DNA from 3 places in the Paenibacillus sp. FSL R5-0810 genome. Region 1 is predicted to be linked to each of the others. Evidence: predicted binding sites of a transcription regulator. Region 1 holds the regulator's gene; each other region holds the start of a gene.
What was found. The regulator Rex, encoded in region 1, represses fermentation and respiration genes when NADH is low (regulators of the CRP and FNR family bind a similar motif). The targets are predictions, from matches to a motif close to TTGTGAAATATTTCACAA.

Region 1 (6,564 bases):
TGGCCATGGACAGATGGCGCTGGTGAATGAATTGCTCATTCTCGCGCATCGTGTAAATCGCCGCTTCGTTCATGACGCTTTCCAGCTGGGCGCCCGAGAAGCCGTACGCTTCCTCGGCGATTTTCTCAAGGTCCACATCCTCATGCAGCGGTTTGTTGGCCGCATGCAGTCTTAGAATATGGGCTCGTCCCTTCTTATCCGGCAGATCCACCTGAATATGGCGGTCAAATCTTCCCGGACGAAGCAGGGCGCTATCCAGCATCTCCTTGCGGTTCGTGGCGGCGATGACGAGAATACGCGGCGCCTCGGTCGAATAGATCCCATCCATTTCGGTCAGCAGCTGGTTCAGCGTCTGATCATATTCGCGCTGCTGCCCGCCTTCACGCTTCCCGCCGATGACGTCGATCTCATCGATAAAGATAATTGCGCTCTGTTTATTCTCCTTCTCGGCCCGGGTGCGGGCATCCTTAAACAAATCCCGGATGCGTCCGGCTCCGACGCCGACGTACATTTCAACGAATTCGCTGCCCGATGCAGCCACGAATACGGAATTGGTGTAATGGGCGGCCGCTCTGGCCATGAGCGTCTTCCCCGTCCCCGGAGGACCGGTGAGAAGAATGCCCTTGAGCGGACGGATTCCGAATTTCTTGATATCTTCATGACGGATCAGAAAATCAAGCGCCTCCCGAAGCTCCTGCTTGGCATTGTCCTGCCCGCCGATCTCCTCAAAGGTCAGCTTCGAGGGGCCCGCTTTCTTGCGTTTGCGTTCATTTCCTGCTCCGACGGCGATCCCGCCTCTCATCTTCGCGATGAACAGCAATCCGCCTACGAGAGCAACCGCGATGATAACCGGCACGATATTCACCCCGATAAAAGCCAGGAATACCAGCAATACCGGGACAAAGCCGATCGCTACTTCTTTCGTCCATTTAGGCATGGCTCCACACCTCCATTGTTCCGGGCTGACGCGGCAAGATGATGAATTTACCAGACTTTCCATCCGACAGGCTGATGTAGACATTGTTGTCGTCGATCGTCGCTTTTGCGCTCAGATTCGGCGTACCGGCGGCCAGCCGATCCAGGGATTTCTGGATGTTGGTGTATTGCTTGTTATCCATTGCCTCCGCAACAGACAGCATCGCCTTTTCCCACCACTCATCCAACGCCTCCGAGGAGTGGTCCTCGACTTGAATTTTAAGCTCCCGGCTGCCGATCACGGATTTGCCTTCACGCTTGATGTGCTGAACCAAGCCCTGCAAATTCGTGTCCGGAGCCAAATCGAGTTTCAAAGATACGGCATCCTGTTTAATATCTATATGAGAACTTTTCACGCCTTCATATTGAGAAACAACATCGGCCAGCGGACTCTGGACGGCGAAACGCTGATATAGAAACCATCCGCCGAAGAGCACCAATGCCGAAATGACAACCGTCAGCATGATAGGGACAATGCGCAGTTTCATGAAGTGCCTCCTTCAGTAGTAGTAATTTGTAGATTAGAATAAATCACATTTATATACAGTATCATATGCTATGACTAATAGATCGTTTTCTGTCTAATGAGTACAACAATGAGTATATCACATAATCTATACTTTTTCATGCCTTCCTGTGAAAATATTAAGAACAGTTTTTCCATATTTTTCAGACAGCGCTTACAAACCCAAAACAAAGAGGCTTCCTTGTACAATCGCGTACAAGAAAGCCTCTTTCCTGTATAACTGATTTATTGATTGGGAAGAATAATGTCCTCTCCGATCGCCTGTCCGTCCTGGAAGCGATAGAAGCGATAACCTAATTGGCCCTGATTCTCATATTGGAGCTGCCATGTATACTCGCCTTCATACATGACGGGGAGCAGCCGCTTGATCACAGCACCCGGCATCTCATTGCGAATCTGCTCGCGCATCTGCTCCTCGGACAATCCGCTGCTGAGCAGCACGGCCTGAACCGCATCCTTGCCTTCAACAGGAAGATTATCATCCGTAAACTTCACCCAGACCATGATCTGCTGCTGGTCCTGATTCGTTCCCGTGATGACCCAATAATTGTTGTTCTCGCCCCATACCGACTTGTAGGTCTTATCCTTCGTCACCAGGCCGCCATGCTGGCGAGCGGCTTGCACCGCCAGGCTCTCCTCATTCCACGTGTCCTTCATGACATAGGAATAGTACAGCTGCACGCATAGCAGCGCCAGCAGCAGCCCGGATATACTAAGCAAAATCCACTTTGTTCTCTTTTTCAAACCGTCTGATCCTCCCCCTTAATCTGACCTAAAGGGTCGAAAGACGCTCGAATGAACGCTGGGCTTCACGGCGGATCCGTTCCTCATCCAGCGTGAGGCAGGAGCCGTGCTTAACCACCTGCTTGCCGTCAACCCATACATGCTCCACATCCTTGGCGGAGGCCGAGTAAATTGAATGCGAAATGTAGTCCGTGCGCGGCAGGAAATGCGCTTGATCGGTATCCAGTGCGATCATGTCCGCCTTCATCCCGACGGCCAATCTGCCTACGTTATCAAGAAATGCCGACCGTGCTCCATACTCGGTTCCCATTCGAAGCGCTTCGGCTGCCGGAATAGCCGTCGGATCGCCGCTGACGCCCTTGTGGATAAGGGCGGCCAGGCGCATTTCTTCGAACATGTCCAGGTTGTTATTGCTCGCTGGTCCATCGGTTCCAAGGGACACTGTCACACCTGCTTTCAACAGCTCGGGAACACGCGCAACACCGCTGGCCAGCTTCAGGTTGCTGCCGGGGTTATGGGATACCGCGACATCATGCTTAGCCAATATTTCAATCTCTTCGTCCGTCAAATGCACCGCATGCGCAACCAGCGTCGGACGCGAGAACACGCCGAGCTTCTCCAGATGGGCCACCGGACGCTGTCCGTAGTCATTCACATTCTGCTGCACTTCGGCTGCCGTTTCGGACATATGGGTATGAATCGGCAGATTCAAATCATGCGCCGCTTGAACGAATTTCTCAATGAAGTCTGGCGGGCAGGTGTAAGGCGCATGCGGCGAAATCATCGTCGTAATCCGGCCCTCCGCCTGACCGTGCCAGTCCTTTGCAAAGGCAATCGCCTCATCCAGCTTCTGCTTCTGTACTTCCGGAGGACACAGCCCGATGACGCCTCTTGTCAGCACTCCCCGCATTCCGGAGTCTTGGACAACCTTGGCGACCTGATCCATATGGTCATACATGTCAACGAAGGTTGTCGTACCGCCCTTCAGCATCTCGAGCACCGAGAGCGAAGTGCCCCAAAATACATCGTCGGCCGTAAACTTCGCTTCCATCGGCCACATTTTCTCCTGCAGCCAAACTTGCAGGGCCAGATCATCGCCAAAGCCGCGAAGCAGCGACATGGCTGCATGTCCATGCGTGTTGACCAGCCCTGGAAGGAATAACAGATGCGTTCCGTCCATCACCTGGGTTTCTGCATCGACCTGAGGCTCCTCTTCTCCCAAATACGTGATGCGGTCGTCCTCCACAACCATATACCCGCGGAGAACCGGCTGTCCTTCCTGAAGCACGGCAAATGTTCCGTTCTTAACCATCCACTTCGTTGTCATGCTGCGCATCCTCCTTCCCATTGTCCAAATAGTAAGCCAGACTTTGCAGATCCGTCGTAAAATCCGCGGTGTGAATGCGGATATGAGGCGGCGCCTTCAGAATCGTCGGGGCAAAATTCAAAATCGCCTCGATTCCGGCGTTGATCAGCTGATTGGCTACGTTTTGCGCTTCAAAATCCGGTACCGTAATGATCCCGATTCGAATGCCGTATTCCTGGACCGTCTTGTCCAGCTCTTCCATCGGCTGCACCGTCAAGTTATTGATCTTCAGCCCGATTTTCGGAGGGTACGAATCGAAAATCGCCACAATCTTCATATTATCTTTCAGAAACGCGTTGTAATTGGATAGCGCATGTCCGAGATTGCCCGCACCCACCAGCGCAACGTTGATCTTCTGGTCCAGCTTCAAGATTTGGCGGATTTTCTCAATGAGATAGGAGACATCATACCCGATGCCCTTCCGGCCGAAATCCCCGAAATAGGCCAAATCCTTGCGGATTTGGGCCGGGTTCAGGTCGAGCTTCTGCCCAAGCTCCTGTGAGGAGACGGTGGACACCTCCCGCTTATGAAGCTCATTCAAATAGCGCAAATAGACTGGCAATCTGCGGACTACGGCCTCTGAAATTTTATCCGATTTCATGCATGCTCCCCCTATTAATAGGATGATAGTTCATCGCTTCCAATATAAAGCCTTGCTCCCCTTTAGGTTCACTCTTTTTCATTCTCCCTTTCCTCAAGCCACTGCGCAATACGGGGGACGATCCCCTCGGTCGGCATATGCTCCATTTTCGGTCCGGGCAGGGAATACAAGAAGTATTTTCCATAATACGATTCGATTACCCGGGTATCGTAGACGATCACGATTCCCTTATCGTGGGCGGTCCGAACAAGCCGCCCGAAGCCCTGCTTGAAGCGGATGACCGCTTGCGGCACCGACAGCTTCATGAACGGGTTCTTCTTCTGCTGCTGCAGCAGCTCGCTCTTCGCCTCGACCAGCGGATGGTTGGGCGGCTGGAACGGCAGCCGGACAATCGCCAGGCAGGTCAGCGCTTCTCCGGGAATGTCAACGCCCTCCCAGAAGGAGCTGGTCCCGAGCAGAACCGACGCGCTGCTATCCTGGAACCGGCGTATCAGCTTCGTACGGCTCGTACCATCCATTCCCTGACCAAGCACCGTAATTTCGCTGGCAGCCAGCGCTTCCTTCAGCGGCTCGTGCACCTGACGAAGCATCCGGTACGACGTAAACAGGACGAGCATACGACCTTGGGTAGCTATTGCCGCTTCAGAGAGCGACTTCACGAGCGTATCCACAAATACCGCATCCCCCACGGAGCCCTTCACGCTTGGAAAATCCCGCGGAATGACAAGAAGCGCCTGCTCCCTGTAATTGAACGGGGACGGCAGCTGAACCGTGTTCAGATTCCCTGCGTCCGCCGCCTCCTGGAGCCCTAGATTATCGATCATGAATTGAAACGATTTATCGACCGACAGCGTCGCCGATGTCAGAATCACGCTCCGCTTCTTGTCAAAAAACAATTCCTTCAAATGCTTGCTCACATCAACGGGCACGGCGTAGAGCTGCAGCGACTTGCTGCGGAAATTGCCGTTGGCCTCCATCCAGTATACGGTGCCTTCGTCATTCAGGGCCATGAAGGACCGCAAATCCTCGCGATGCGCAGCCAGATCCTTAAACAAGCCCGACAGGTCAGTCAGCAGGCTGTCCGCACTGTAATCGTCAAGCTCTTCCTTCATCTCGGCGATCAGCTTGTCTCCCTTGCGAACGACGTCTCCCAGCGTCACGTGAATCTGCTGTTCCAGCTCGGCGAGCGCTCCCCAATCCTTCGGCTTCTTCGCAGGCGAGAGCCGCAGCGTGTATTGCCCGGCATCTCCAGGAGAAGCATCGCCGCGTTCCGGAAGCAGGCCGAACAGCTGGTCGCTGAGTCGGTCCCAAGTTTCTTTCACCGTGATCAGATCAGGATAGATCCGGTCGATGACCGCCGACCATTCCCCGGATTTCTCATGGGGAGAAGCCTGGAGCAGCTGCCGCAGCGCAGGGAGCTGCCCGCTTCGGCTGTCCTTGTATAGACGCGTCAATGTATGAACCACCGTAAAATATTTCATCTGCAGCCCGAGATGCTTGCCGGCCACATCCTCCAAATGATGGGCTTCGTCGATGACGAGCCGCTCGTAGCTCGGAAGCAGCTGGTGGTTCGCTTTTACATCGGTAAACAGCTTGGAATGATTCGTGATGACAACATCCGCAATGCCGGCCTCATGCTTCGCCCGATGGTAGTAGCACTTGCGGAACCACGGGCAGCCTCGTCCAAGGCATGAATCGGAATCGCTGGCGATCGTTTCCCAGAAATCGCCTCCGCGGCCGCCGAGATTCAGCTCCTCATCATCGCCGCTTTCGGTCTGTGTGAGCCATACCAGCATTTGGGCCGCCGTAATGACGTCCTCCTTCGGCGAATGAAAATCTCTCCTATTTATTTTATGTTCAAATTTTCTCAAACACAAATAATGACCTCTTCCCTTAAAGATGGCTGCTTTAAAAGGGAACGGCACTACCTGGGTAAGCAGAGGAATGTCGCGGTCTCGAAGCTGTTCCTGCAGGTTGATCGTATGCGTGCTGACCATCACCTTCTGCTCCTGCTTGACGCTTTGGTAAATGGACGGGAGCAAATATCCGAGCGATTTTCCAGTACCGGTGCCGGCTTCGATCAACAGATGCTTGTCCTCATCAAGCGCCTGCATCACTTCCTGGAACATGATGTCCTGCGCATCCCGGCTCTCATATTGTGGAAGCACTTCCTTCAAACGTCTCCGAACCTCATCCATATACTCATCAAAGCTCATGTTCGCCAGCGGATTGGGCTCCGCTTCATCGCGGACCGGAGCGATGTCCGTCCAATCCTCAACGCCTAATGCGAATTGGCGGTAGTAGGTATGAACGCTGCCATCCTGGACGGCCTGCATCTCGCGCTCCACACGG
Region 2 (6,564 bases), 320 kb from region 1:
GAGGAATGGTATGCGATCTACCGCGCGGCAGGCAATATTCTTCCATAAGCGCTAGCAGAACATAATTACGGTCAGAGCATAAACACTGTAGAACATTAGCACTGATAGCTCATAATTACAGTCAGAGCATAAGCACTGCAGTACATTAGCACTGTCAGTTCATAATTACGGTCAGAGCGCAAGCACTGCCGAATCATAAACTCTGTCAGCGTAAAAACAGCCTCCGGACCAAGCAGACCGGAGGCTGTTTTATTCCTATGAAACCCGTTGCCGGATTAAGCGCTTTTGCTTGATTGCGCTGCCGTTTTACCCAGCTTGATCGATCCCAGGCAGACTGGGATCAATACCAGCGATAGCAAGCCTCCGGCCAGGGACAGCGTGCTGTAGCTCGTGCTGGCTGCGACCACGCCGGACAACGCGCCGCCCGAAGCGCCGGCAAGGGCAATCAACACATCAATCGTTCCCTGCGTCTTAGCCCGGGTAGTTGGATGCGTAGCGTCAACGATCATCGCCGTTCCGCTGATCAAGCCCAGGTTCCAGCCTACGCCAAGCAAGGCGAGGGCAAGGATGAGCAGCACAAGCGAATCGGCCGGCGCGAACGCTGCCAAGATCCCGGAGATCAACAGGACCATGCCGGATGCGATGGACATGGCAAGCCGTCCCACTTTATCCACGAGATAACCGGTAATGAGCGACGGGAGATACATGGCCCCGATATGGATGCCGATCACTAAGCCGACAGCACCTAGTCCGTGACCGTGATGCTTCATGTGGACCGGCGTCATGGTCATGATGGAGATCATCACCACTTGAGTCAATATCATCACGGCTGTCCCGACCACGAGCCCCCGTTTGTTCCCGTCCCCAGTTGTTGAATCCGAAGATGGCCCAGCGCTGGTACGGTTCGCTTGAGCGATCGCTTGCGCTATAGCGTAAGGATCGGGACGAAGCAACACCAGCAGCACCAGGCCAGCCAGTATGAATGCCGCAGCTGCTAGGATAAACGGTCCCGCTAAAGCGGGCACGCCGATCGACTCTGCGGCCCGGCCCATCACATTGACCAGATTGGGGCCGGCAACAGCGCCGAATGTCGTCGATACCATTGCCACACTGACCGCCGATGCACGCTGTGAAGGCTTAGCCAGATCCGTCCCTGCATATCTCGCTTGCAAATTAGTGGCTGTGCCTACACCGTAGATCAGCAATGAAGCAAACAGCAGAATGATGTTCTGTAAGGACGCTGCAATAATGACCCCGATTGCTCCAATCCCGCCGGCAAGGAACCCTGTTGCGAGACCCGGCCCCCGCCCGAAACGCTGGCTAAGCCGTCCGACATACCAAGCACCTAGCGCGGAGCCTACCGTTATCAGTGCGGCTGGAATACCCGCAAAGCTAGCGGTTTTAAGCATTTCCTGGGCAAGCAGCGCTCCGACGGTTAAGCCTGCCGCTAGCCCCGCTCCGCCGAATATTTGCGACAGGATCACGATAATAAGCGTTCGCTTGTACAGCCGTTCTTGAAGAACGGGAGATTCTATGTACTTCTGAATCTTTGGAAGTGCTTGTTCTCTTCCAGAACGTTCCGGTAGTTTCGGCATGATCCGCTCCCCTTTCGTATGCTATTCCTCAGAATACCATAGATTTCTCTCCTCGCTACCCTGTTTTTTTCAAAAGATGTCCCCTGATGGAATCCGGCACGAAAAACAGCCTTCGGTGGTCGATGCACCCAAGGCTGTTTGGCTTTGTATGGGATCAAATTGTGTTCTTCGACCTTCCCCCGCCACCCCTGACAAATGCCGGCTGCCTGGGAGGCTTTCACAGCGAGCTGCCCCCTTTACGGTTAAAGAACCATCATGCTGATCCCTAAAAATTGCACGGAACCTATAATTTCGATAATGCCAACATTCATCGGCTTGATGACTTTTCCGGAAAACAGCCAGCTTCGGCAAAGCGGAAACAGAAACGCAGCAGCGAGCCAGGGTAAGCCGAGGATCAGAGGAACGGCCGGCGCAGCGACATGATACGCCCGCGAATAGACCGTATACCGCTTGTTCTTCCGTTCTCTGAAGACGGATTTCACGAAGAAAACGGTGCCGGCAAAATAGACCACATTCACCAGGGCTACAACCGCCAGCTCTTTACCGACAGTTCCGCCGCCAAGCATATAGGCAGCCGCACCGCCTGTGCAGAACAGCAGAATCGCGCATAGATCATTCAGAAGCGCACGCTCCTTGCGCCGTACGACATGCCATATGTTAACGGTGATCAATGCAAGCAGCACCGGGGCGAACCACAGCATCCACGGGGCATGCCAGATGACGGGAATGAGAAACACCGCTCCGGCTGCAGCGTACCCGATTCCCCAATACACCTCTGAGGTCTGTTTTTTCCTCTTGAGCGATTGTAACAATGGATACGAAGCGAAATACAGCAGCAGCCATGCCAAAAACAGCGGAACATGCAGAACGGTTGGCTTGGCCGCCGTCATTCCGATCATATAGGGGACGATGAGCATCGCCCATCCTCCGTGTTCCCGAGGTATCACGATCTTCGTTCGGTTCATCCTTCTCCCCTGCGCTTTCCAACTGATATTCGATCCTGACTCCAGGCAACAAATGTTTGAAGATACTTGCAGGTTTTCCCAAGGCTTTCGCTTCATCAAGGAATCACTGCCGCAGCGATGACGCTCCTGCCCCTACGTTGTCCGTGCCGTTGCTCGGCCCGCTGCCGCTTGTTCCGTAATGTCGCTGAATGTGCCTACATAATGAATAATATCTCCCGTTTCGTCCTTTACGGCATTGATCGTAAGCAGTTCAAGATACTCTTCCCCGTTCTTTCTGCGGTTCCAAATTTCACCCTGCCAGCTGCCCCGTTCTGCAATTTCCGTCCACATCTCGGTATAGAAGTCCTTAGATTGACGTCCGGATTTCAGGATGCTCGGATTTCTCCCGACCACCTCTTCCTCGGTATATCCCGTCAGCGCAGTGAATGCTGGATTGACCGCATGGATTTTTCCATTCGGATCCGTGACAAGAATGCCTTGGCCTGTCGAGTTAAACACCTTCGAGGAGACCGAAAGTTTGTCCTGAAAGTACATCCAGACGACGATGATAAAGCTGGCGAGGGCTACTTGAGATAAGGCCATGAATCCGATCGCATACTGACCCGTAACCGAATGGATGAACGACAGCATCAGCGGCGGAAAGAAACCGCCGAGACCGCCCATCATGGACACGATGCCGTTCACGATCCCGGCCTGCTTGTTGAAATACAGCGGAACCAGCTTGAAGATGATTCCGTTTCCCAGTCCCGCACCGACCGCAATCGTTAAACAACCGACGGTATATAAACCGATCGACGGAGAGAATGCCAAAAGGATCGCAGCGACCGTAAGTCCGATAAACACGCCCATCAGCAGGAACAGCGGTTTGAATTTGTCGGCAAGAAAGCCGCCGATCGGCCGCATCAATGTTGCAAGCAAAATGAATCCTGCAGTGCGGAGTCCCGCATCGACCTTGGCAAGCTCGAAATGCGTGACCAAGAAGTTCGGCAGGTAGACGGTAAATGCGACAAATGAACCGAAGGTAATAAAATAAAAGAGCGAGAAATACCACAGCTTGTCGTTCTTGTACACGCCCCGAATCTGTTCCATGATCGGTGTCCGAACCATGACTTCCTTGCGGTCTCCCAAGAACACGTTCAACCCCGCAAAGATTAGCAGCAGAACCAGATACAGTTGCACCGTTTTCGACCAGCCGATCTGCGTGGCAATCACCGGTGCGGCAAAAGTCGTTACGGCGGTGCCCAGGTTGCCCATGCCGTAAATGCCGTTCACCAGCCCAAGCTTTTCTTTGGCATAATATTTGGGAAGCGAGGTGACGCCGACGGAGAATACGGCGCCGCCGATGCCGAGGAACAGCCCTCCGATCACAAGATGGGTAAACGTGGAAGCCGAGCTGATAAGATATACCGGAAATAAAAGCGCGATAAAGCTGACGATGAATACAACTCTTGCCCCGACGATATTGGCATAATAGCCGAGCGGAATGCGCAGCACGGAGCCCAGCACCACCGGAATGGCCGTCAGGATGGCAACGCGGTCAGCAGGAACCGGAATATCCTCGCGGATAAACGGCAGCAGCGCGGATATGATCACCCATACCATAAAACCGAGCACCAGATTCATCGTTTGCAGCGGCAGCTGCATTTTTTTGATCATCCCCATCACCTTTTCTCTCGAAAAATGAATGGCTTTCGTATCATGGATCCCCAATTCCATTGTAAGTGCATGTATTCACAAAGATAATAGGGAAGTTCCCTGATCCTTGACAAGGAACTTCCCTATTCATAGGCAGATGGTTTCCCTTCGACGGCTAATGTCCGTAGCAGTATCAGAAATCCAGCAGCTTCTTCTTGAGCGCATATTCAACCAGCTGGGGCCGGCTCTTTAAATTGAGCTTCTCCATAATTTTCGCTTTGTGCGCCTCTACCGTCTTCACGGATACATACAGCATCTCCGCGATCTCTTTATTCCCGTAACCCTTGGCAATCAAAGGCAAAATCTCAAGCTCCCGCTGCGAAAGACTGCTAAGCGGATCCTGCTCGGGACTTTCGCTGTCCTTCTTGATAAATTCCCGCACCAGTGAAGTGGCCATCTGCGGATGAATGTACGTGCCTCCGGCGTAGACCATCCGTATGGCGGAGATCAGCTCATCATCCGGCGCGTTCTTGAGAACATATCCGGACGCGCCGTTCTTCAACACATGAAACAGATAATCCTCATCGTCGTACATGGTCAGAACGATAATCTTGGTGCCTGGATAATCGGCACTGATTTTGCCGGTTGCGATAAGTCCGCTCTCGCCAGGCGGCATGCTCAGGTCCATCAGCAGCACATCGGGCCTGTGTTTGGCTACCATCGCGTATGCTTCCAGCCCGTCCGCTGCCGTAGCTACAACCTCCATGTCCTCCTGATAGTTGATAATCATCGAGAACCCGCTGCGAACGACGGCATGGTCGTCGGCAATGACAATCTTCATGAACGGTCCCCCTCCTGCATTACATCTTGAGACAGTGGTACACTGAGCTGCACCGTTGTGCCTGCGCCTGCCGACGAAGTCAGCGTAAACTGCCCGCCAACCAGCTCCGCGCGCTCCCTCATGCCGTACAATCCGAGCCCGGTCCCTTGCGCCTCGTTAATAAACATATTAAAGCCGACGCCCTCATCCCGGACGGTCAGCTGAAGCCCCCCATTCTCCTCCCACAGCCGCACGTAAACCTCATCCAGCCCGGAATACTTTAGCGCATTAAGCACGGCCTCCTGGCATACCCGGTAAACGACGGTCTCGATTTCGTTGCTGTACCGGGCTGCCGCAAGCTCGGCGGAAAAATGCACAAGCAGGCCATAATTCTTCTCCATCCATTTAAAGTGCGATCTGAACGCAGCTTCGAGGCCCAGATCGTCCAGCGATGCGGGACGAAGCTCTACCGATAAATGCCGAATATCGTCCAGCAGCCGCGTCAAGGACTGCTCCGTCTGCTGGATTTTATTGAGCACATCATCGCTTACGTTCATGTATTTCAGCACGCGCAAATCCACCAGGGAGCTGAGGAGCTCCTGCGCGACGCTGTCATGCAGCTCACGGGAAATCCGCTTGCGTTCATCCTCCTGGGCTTTGATCACGTATTTCAGCATATGGTTACGCTGCAGCATTTCCTGCGTCTTCAGCTGTTTGGTAAGATCAAGCAGCATCAATACGCGGATGCCCTGTTCTTCGTCAATCGTATGATAGCTTGCCGCGAACGGCACGATGCCTTCGTCCCTTGTCCTTAGATATACTTGAAAGGAAGAAAACTCTCCCTTAGGATAATTCAAATAGCATCGGGAGCAGGACATCAGCTCCTGTTCATCCGTGTATCCCTCGCAGGTTTGACAGAACGAGTCGTCAATCCCCGACTGAATCCGCTCAATGACATCGACCTCCAGAATCCGCTCGGCAGCCGGATTCATGCCGACAACGCCGCCTTTTTGATCCATAAAGAAGATGGCTTCCGTACCGTTCCGGTACAGCTTATCCAGCATTTCGCTCAATCGATCCCCGGTCATGGTAATCAAGTCTGCGACACCTCCCTGATCCGAAAAGCTCCTAACGTCACCCCGAGCTGCTCCCGGAAATCGTTAAAAACCGCCGGATTCATCCGGTTCTCCTCCCGGAACCCGGCCAGCAAAACGCCCATTACCCGGGCCTCCACCCACAGCGGAAGGGCCCCTAGACTCTTGAGCTTCTCGGCGGCAATGATCGGAAAATTAAATAAGTCGCGTGCACCAATATCGGCGTTAACGTTTTGAATGAGCATCGATTTTCCGGTCTTGAACACAATTCCGGCGACGCCTTTGCCCGAATGGAGCACGATCCGTTTAAACCGCTCATTGTGATTACCTGAAGCATACTGCCACGTCAGCACAAACCGGTCTTCGGCAGGCTGGACGAGCGCTAGCGACACGAAATCGAATTGAAACCGATCCCGCAGCCTATCGATTTCCAGCTGATAATCATAGCCAGACTG
Region 3 (6,564 bases), 2.9 Mb from region 1:
GGATTGATTTCCGTCTTTCCGGCATTCTCCTCCATCATCATGCTGATGTTCATGAGATGGATCATGCCGCGGATCAGTGAGTCCAAAGTGAACCGGACGATGGTCTGGGGATTCATCATTTCGGTGTTTGCGAACGTCGTTCTCGTCATCGCCCCGGAGGGCGACCTTGTCGTGCTCAGCGTAAGCACGATCATCGCGGCGGTTGGAACGATGATGACCTATCCGTATCTTGAAACGGCGGTTGCGAATGCCATTGATGACGATAACCGGGCTAAAATATTCGCGCTGCTCCAGGTGCTTATCCTGATCGTGATTACGCCTTCCGGCGTGATCGGAGGCTGGGCTTATGGCATCGATCCGCGCATTCCGTTCCTGCTTGTTGCGGGGGCGTTTGCCGTCAGCATTCCGCTGATGATGCTGTACGCCAAAAAGTCAAAGGCGTCTCCGATCGAAGCAGGTGCTTAGCTTGAGTTGAGAGGACTCCGTAACAAGGCCACGGGATTGAATTGGCCTCAAAATACTTTATGCTTAGGCGAAATCTAAAAATGAACAGAGAGGCTCCCTCGGGTTATGGGGAGCTTTTTTTGCACATGCTATTGCAATTTGGTTAGCGTTCACTTATCATATGAGACATGAAAAGAAAACCTCATTTCGATAGTAAGAAGAAGGAAATTCTGCAAGCTGCCATGAAGCTTTTTGCCGAGAAGGGCGTGGATGGCGTATCGGTGAAGGAGATCGGAGCGGCGGCAGGCGTGACGGATGCCGCGATCTATAAGCATTTTACGAACAAGGATGCCGTTGCCGCAGAGGCGTTTGGTGAATATTGCGGCAGTTATACGCGTTTGGTGGATGACTACGTTTCCCGGCCGGGATCATTCGCAGATCGGATATCGGATCTTGTAACCCGTGTACTGGAGTCATATGACGAGGATAAATACGGCTTGCTGTTATTGTCCCAGCATCATGAGCTGTTTACGGAGGTTGTCAAGAGCAGGGGACGTCAGCCGCTGGATGCGCTGCATGAGCTGCTTGATCAGGCGGTGCAGCAACGGGAAATTCCGCCGCAGAATACGCGATTAGCCGCTGTGCTGATCATCGGTGCATTCAGCCAGCTTGCGAACTCAACGATGCAAGGGGAGCTTGAAGAACCGCTGGCGCCGTTGGCACCTGAAGTGACGGCACATGTATTGGCATTAACAGGTTGGGGAAGAGGTCAGGTGTGATCTTTTCTTTTTTTGTCCTATGGTTAGTATTTGCTAACTAAAACCCTTTCCGTGAAAGGAAGATGTGTATGAAGAAGGTTTTAATCATTCAAGGCAATCCCATTGAAAATAGCTATTGCAGTCAGCTGGCCACGCTCTATGCACAGGGGGCAACCCAATCGGGGGCGGAGGTGCAGGTGTTGGTGCTTGCGCATTTGGATTTTGATCTGAACCTGTCCGGCGGCTATAAGGGAAATCAATTGCTGGAGCCTGATCTGCAAGAGGCGCAGAAGCTGATTGCCTGGGCGGATCATCTGGTATTTGTGTACCCGAATTGGTGGGGCGGCATGCCGGCCCTGCTCAAAGGGTTCATCGACAGGGTTTTTTTGCCGGGATTCGCGTTTAAGTACCGTCGGAACTCGCCTTTGCCGGAGCAGCTTCTTAGAGGAAAAACGGCTCGTTTGATCGTCACGATGGATTCGCCGTATGTCTACTATCGCTTCTATCTTGGACAACCGGGGCATCAGATGATGAAGCGCTCCATTTTGAAGTTCTGCGGGGTAGGCACTGTCCGCTCAACGAACATCACGCAGCTTCGCACAATGCCCGAGACTGCAAGAAAGCGATGGCTTGAGCGTGTGCAGAGAATGGGACAGAAGCTGGTGTGATCGGGCAGTGCCGTCGAAGTGCAGTTCCTTCTATTGGCTTGACTTCTCGGGCAGGAGGATTATAATTCATACAATATAATAAAACGAAAAGTCGAATGGAAGGTAATGATTGTTCAAAATCTAATCTTTGATGTATATGCCGGGGAATAGGGCCCTGGCGTTTCTACCAGGTTACCGTAAATAACTTGACTACATAAAGGTTGAGAATTCCATCCCCCAAGCGATAGCTCCGGCAACGCATAGAAGCAGGGCAGTCCAATCAACCCCAAAAGGAACCCGGCACGTTTTAACGGGTAGGTTGATGTACAGACTAGATAGCAAGTTTGCTGGCGCACGGGAGTTCTCTTCCTCTATGGATATAGTACAGGCAACCCGGGCGAGAGACGCTGTCCGGGTTGTTTGGCGTGTTATCAGCGGATCGATTTTGATTTAAATACCGTTTCATCATAAAAAAGGGGAGCGTGCAATCATCATGAGTTCAAGCAAAAGACATAAACGATACGAGGTCAGCCGGCAGCTGGGACAGGTTGCTTTGGGGCAGTCGCCAGCCGAGCTGGTGATCAAGAACGGCACGCTGGTCAACGTATTTACGGGCGAGCTTCAAGCGAATATGGACGTGGCGGTTGCAGCCGGGCGCATTGCCTATATCGGCAATGCGGATCATACCATCGGCGAGGGCACGAAAGTGATTGATGGCAAAGGGCGGTATATTACGCCGGGACTGCTTGATGGCCATATGCACGTCGAATCCACGATGCTGACGGTGACCGAATTTGCCAAGGCGGCCATCGTAAGCGGAACGACCGGTATCTATATGGATCCGCACGAGATTGCCAACGTGTTCGGCATGGAAGGCGTGCGCTGGATGCATGAGGAAGGTCAGCAGCTGCCGCTGAAGGTATTCACGACCATTCCTTCCTGCGTCCCCGCAACATTCGATCTGGAGGATGGCGGCGCCCAGCTTGGCGTATCCGATATCGAAGAGGGGCTGACCTGGCCCGGCACGGCAGGCCTCGGTGAAGTAATGAACTTCCCAGGCGTCGTGAACGGCGATCCGACGATGCTCGGAGAGATTGAAGCAACGCTGCGTGCGGGCAAGACGGTAACCGGACATTTTCCGGCTGAGGATGACCGAATGCTTCAGGCTTATTTGGCTACAGGGGTTAGCTCCGACCACGAGACGGTGACACGGGAACAGGCGCTGGAGAAGGTTAGGCTCGGGATGCATCTGATGATCCGCGAGGGTTCGGCATGGCAGGACATCAAGGAGGTCATCAAAGTGGTGACCGAGGATAAGGTGCGCACGGACAACATGTCGCTCATTACCGACGATGTATACCCGCAGACGCTGGTGCGGCTCGGCCATATGAACCATATCGTGCGGCGGGCGATGGAAGAAGGGGTTGACCCCGTAACCGCGATTCAAATGGGCACGATCAACGTTGCGCGCTATTTCGGAATGGAGCTGGACCTTGGCAGCGTCTCGCCGGGGAAATCGGCGGACATCCTGCTCATTGACGATTTGAAGCGCATGGTTCCATCGGTCGTCATTGCCGATGGCGAGGTCGTTGCGGAGAACGGCCGCCTCGTGGTGGAGTTTCCGTCCTACCAATATCCGGAGAAGGCTTATCAATCGGTGCGTCTAGCCCGGGCCCTCACCCCGGAAGATTTCCTGCTCCGCAGCAAATCGGGTTCGGCTGCGCGAACGGAAGTCAATGTCGTGCGCGTCATTGAGAACAGTGCCCGTACAGCTAAAATGACGGCGGTTCTCCCGGTGGAGGACGGTATCATCCGGCCGGACCTGGAGCAGGACGTCGTGCAGCTTGCTTGCATCGAGCGTCACCGCGGAACCGGGCAAATCTCGCTAGGGTTCGCGAGCGGCTTCGGTCTGAAGTCGGGTGCGGTCGCTTCGACCGTGGCCCATGACAGCCACAACCTGCTGGTGATGGGCACGAATGTGGACGATATGGCATTTGCCGCCAACGAGCTGGCGGCTTGCGGCGGCGGCATGATCGTCGTCCGGGACGGGAAGGTGCTGGCGAAGGTGGCAATGCCGATTGCCGGCCTTCTGGCTGACCGCCCGGTGGAAGTCGTGGCCGAGGAGGTGGCGGCGCTGGAGGATGCGTGGAAGGAGCTTGGCTGCTTCATCAACGCGCCGTTCATGACCTTCTCCCTCATCGCGCTCCCGGTCATTCCGGAAATCCGCATCACGAACCGCGGGATTGCGGATGTGATAGAGTTTAAGCTGATCGAGACTGAGGTGGGTCCGGTTCAATAAAATGTACAAGCTAATGCAATGATCTGCATGCCGCATCGTACGAGCAATAACGACGAGGGTCGTGCAGCAGTGATGAGGAACGACGCGCGCCGGGAGAGGCACGTGGTATAGTATACAAGGGGCAGGCTCACCAGGGATGGCGGGCCTGTCCCTTTTAAGTTCGGGACTTCGTGATTTTTGTCACAAATTTATAACTTTTTATCCGTTTTCGACTCCGATATTGTGATGTTAATCACAATCCTGCCTGCTCCAGTCTGCGACAATACCAAAAGAATCAAATTTAAAATGATGACGTGAGCTAAAGGAAGGGGTATGTTATGGATCCGGTGATGCTGGCGCGAATACAGTTCGCATCGACAACTATTTTTCACTTTATTTTCGTACCGATCTCCATCGGGTTGGCGTTTCTGATCGCCGTCATGGAGACGATGTACGTTGTCAAAGGCCAGGACGTGTATAAACGGATGGCCAAATTCTGGGGCAAGCTGTTTCTCATTAACTTTGCGGTCGGCGTAGTGACGGGGATTCTGCAGGAATTCCAGTTCGGCATGAACTGGTCCGATTATTCCCGGTTCGTCGGGGACGTGTTTGGCGCGCCGCTGGCGATCGAGGCACTGCTGGCCTTTTTCCTCGAATCGACGTTCATCGGCCTGTGGATCTTCGGCTGGGACCGGCTTTCGAAGAAGGTCCATCTGCTGAGCATCTGGCTGGTGTCCTTCGGCACCTTGATGTCGGCGTTCTGGATTCTGGCCGCCAACTCGTTCATGCAGCGTCCGGTCGGATTCGAGATCAACAACGGTCGGGCGGAGATGAACGACTTTTTCGCGCTGATCACGAACGGTCAGCTGCTGGTGGAGTTCCCGCATACGATTTTCGGGGCGCTGGCTACCGGCGCTTTCCTCGTAGCCGGGGTGAGCGCGTATAAGCTGATGAAGAAGCAGGACCTGGACTTTTTCAAAAGATCGTTCAACCTCGCGATTGTGGTTGGCCTGATTACCTCCATTCTGGTTGCGGTGTTCGGCCACCAGCAGGCGCAGTACCTCGTGCAGACTCAGCCGATGAAGATGGCTGCTGCGGAGGGCCTGTGGGAAACGAGCGAGGACCCGGCGCCGTGGACGGTCTTTGCGTCGATCGATCCGGATAAGCAGGAGAACTCGGCGGAATTCAAAGTCCCGTATTTGCTCAGCTTCCTGTCTTACAGCAAATTTAGCGGCGAAGTGATCGGGATGAAAGAGCTGCAGTCCCAGTACGAGCAGGAATACGGCCCGGGCGATTATATTCCTCCGGTGCGCACGACCTTCTGGAGCTTCCGGATTATGGTGGCGGCCGGAACGGCCATGATTCTGCTTGGTCTGTACGGTGCTTGGCTGATGCTGCGCAAAAAGGTCGAACAGGCCGGGAAGTGGTTCCTGAGCATGATGCTGATTGGCATCTCCCTGCCGATCATAGCGAACAGCTCGGGCTGGATTATGACGGAAATCGGGCGCCAGCCGTGGACGGTGTTCGGGCTCATTACGACGGAGAACAGCATTTCGCCGAATGTCAGCGCCGGGTCGATTCTGTTCTCGCTGATCGTGTTTACGGCGATTTACGCGGTGCTGGCGGCTGTCATGGCCTATCTGTTCGTCAAGGTGATTAAGAAAGGGCCGTATGCGGAGGAGGCGGACCACCGCCACGCAAGCGATCCGTTTAACAAGGAGGGCTACAATGCTGTCTCTTAATGAAGTATGGTTTGTGCTGGTTGCGGTATTGTTTATCGGGTTCTTTTTTCTCGAGGGCTTTGATTTCGGCGTTGGGATGTCCACGCAGCTTCTGGCCAAAAGCGACACGGAGCGCCGCGTGCTCATCAATTCCATCGGCCCGTTCTGGGACGCGAACGAGGTATGGCTGCTAACGGCAGGGGGCGCGATGTTCGCGGCGTTCCCGAACTGGTACGCGACCTTGTTCAGCGGGTTCTACATTCCGCTTGTCTTCCTCCTGCTGGCCTTGATCGGCCGCGGCGTAGCCTTTGAGTTCCGGGGGAAGGTGGGGAATGCCCGCTGGAAAAGGGTATGGGACGGCGCCATTTTCACAGGCAGCGTGCTGCCTCCGTTCCTGCTCGGCGTCGTATTTGCCTGCCTGATCCAGGGGCTGCCGATTAACGAAGCAATGGAAATGCACGCCGGTTTCTTCGATATCGTCAATGCCTATACGGTGGTTGGCGGGCTGACGATGACGCTGCTGTGCCTGCTGCACGGCTTGATGTTCACGACGCTTCGCACGACCTCGGACTTGCAAGAGCGCGCACGCTCCATGGCACGGAAGCTGCTGCTTCCGGTTGCGGGACTGTTCGCGGCATTCGGCGTCATGACGTATTTCATGACGGACGTGTTCGAGCGCCGGGGCGGCCTGATCGCCGTTCTGCTGGGGCTGGCGC

Region 2: the regulator Rex is predicted to act here: its motif matches at 4,280-4,297, upstream of MKX76_RS10300 (nitrate/nitrite transporter).
Region 3: the regulator Rex is predicted to act here: its motif matches at 4,369-4,386, upstream of MKX76_RS24530 (cytochrome ubiquinol oxidase subunit I).

What each region holds. Positions count from the first base shown of each region.
Region 1 covers NZ_JBBOCF010000001.1:2,613,547-2,620,110, forward strand. The annotation lists gene MKX76_RS11760 (AAA family ATPase) at 1-937, opposite strand, end outside; gene MKX76_RS11765 (hypothetical protein) at 930-1,463, opposite strand; gene MKX76_RS11770 (cell wall elongation regulator TseB-like domain-containing protein) at 1,727-2,245, opposite strand; gene MKX76_RS11775 (amidohydrolase) at 2,274-3,572, opposite strand; gene MKX76_RS11780 (redox-sensing transcriptional repressor Rex) at 3,550-4,212, opposite strand; gene dinG (ATP-dependent DNA helicase DinG) at 4,281-6,564, opposite strand, start outside.
Region 2 covers NZ_JBBOCF010000001.1:2,292,231-2,298,794, forward strand. The annotation lists gene MKX76_RS10285 (aldo/keto reductase) at 1-48, shown strand, start outside; gene MKX76_RS10290 (MFS transporter) at 276-1,595, opposite strand; gene MKX76_RS10295 (YwiC-like family protein) at 1,838-2,560, opposite strand; gene MKX76_RS10300 (nitrate/nitrite transporter) at 2,693-4,216, opposite strand; gene MKX76_RS10305 (response regulator transcription factor) at 4,389-5,036, opposite strand; gene MKX76_RS10310 (sensor histidine kinase) at 5,033-6,112, opposite strand; gene MKX76_RS10315 (GAF domain-containing protein) at 6,109-6,564, opposite strand, start outside.
Region 3 covers NZ_JBBOCF010000001.1:5,520,799-5,527,362, forward strand. The annotation lists gene MKX76_RS24510 (MFS transporter) at 1-465, shown strand, start outside; gene MKX76_RS24515 (TetR/AcrR family transcriptional regulator) at 633-1,223, shown strand; gene MKX76_RS24520 (NAD(P)H-dependent oxidoreductase) at 1,292-1,870, shown strand; purine riboswitch at 1,981-2,082, shown strand; gene ade (adenine deaminase) at 2,343-4,148, shown strand; gene MKX76_RS24530 (cytochrome ubiquinol oxidase subunit I) at 4,466-5,869, shown strand; gene cydB (cytochrome d ubiquinol oxidase subunit II) at 5,856-6,564, shown strand, end outside.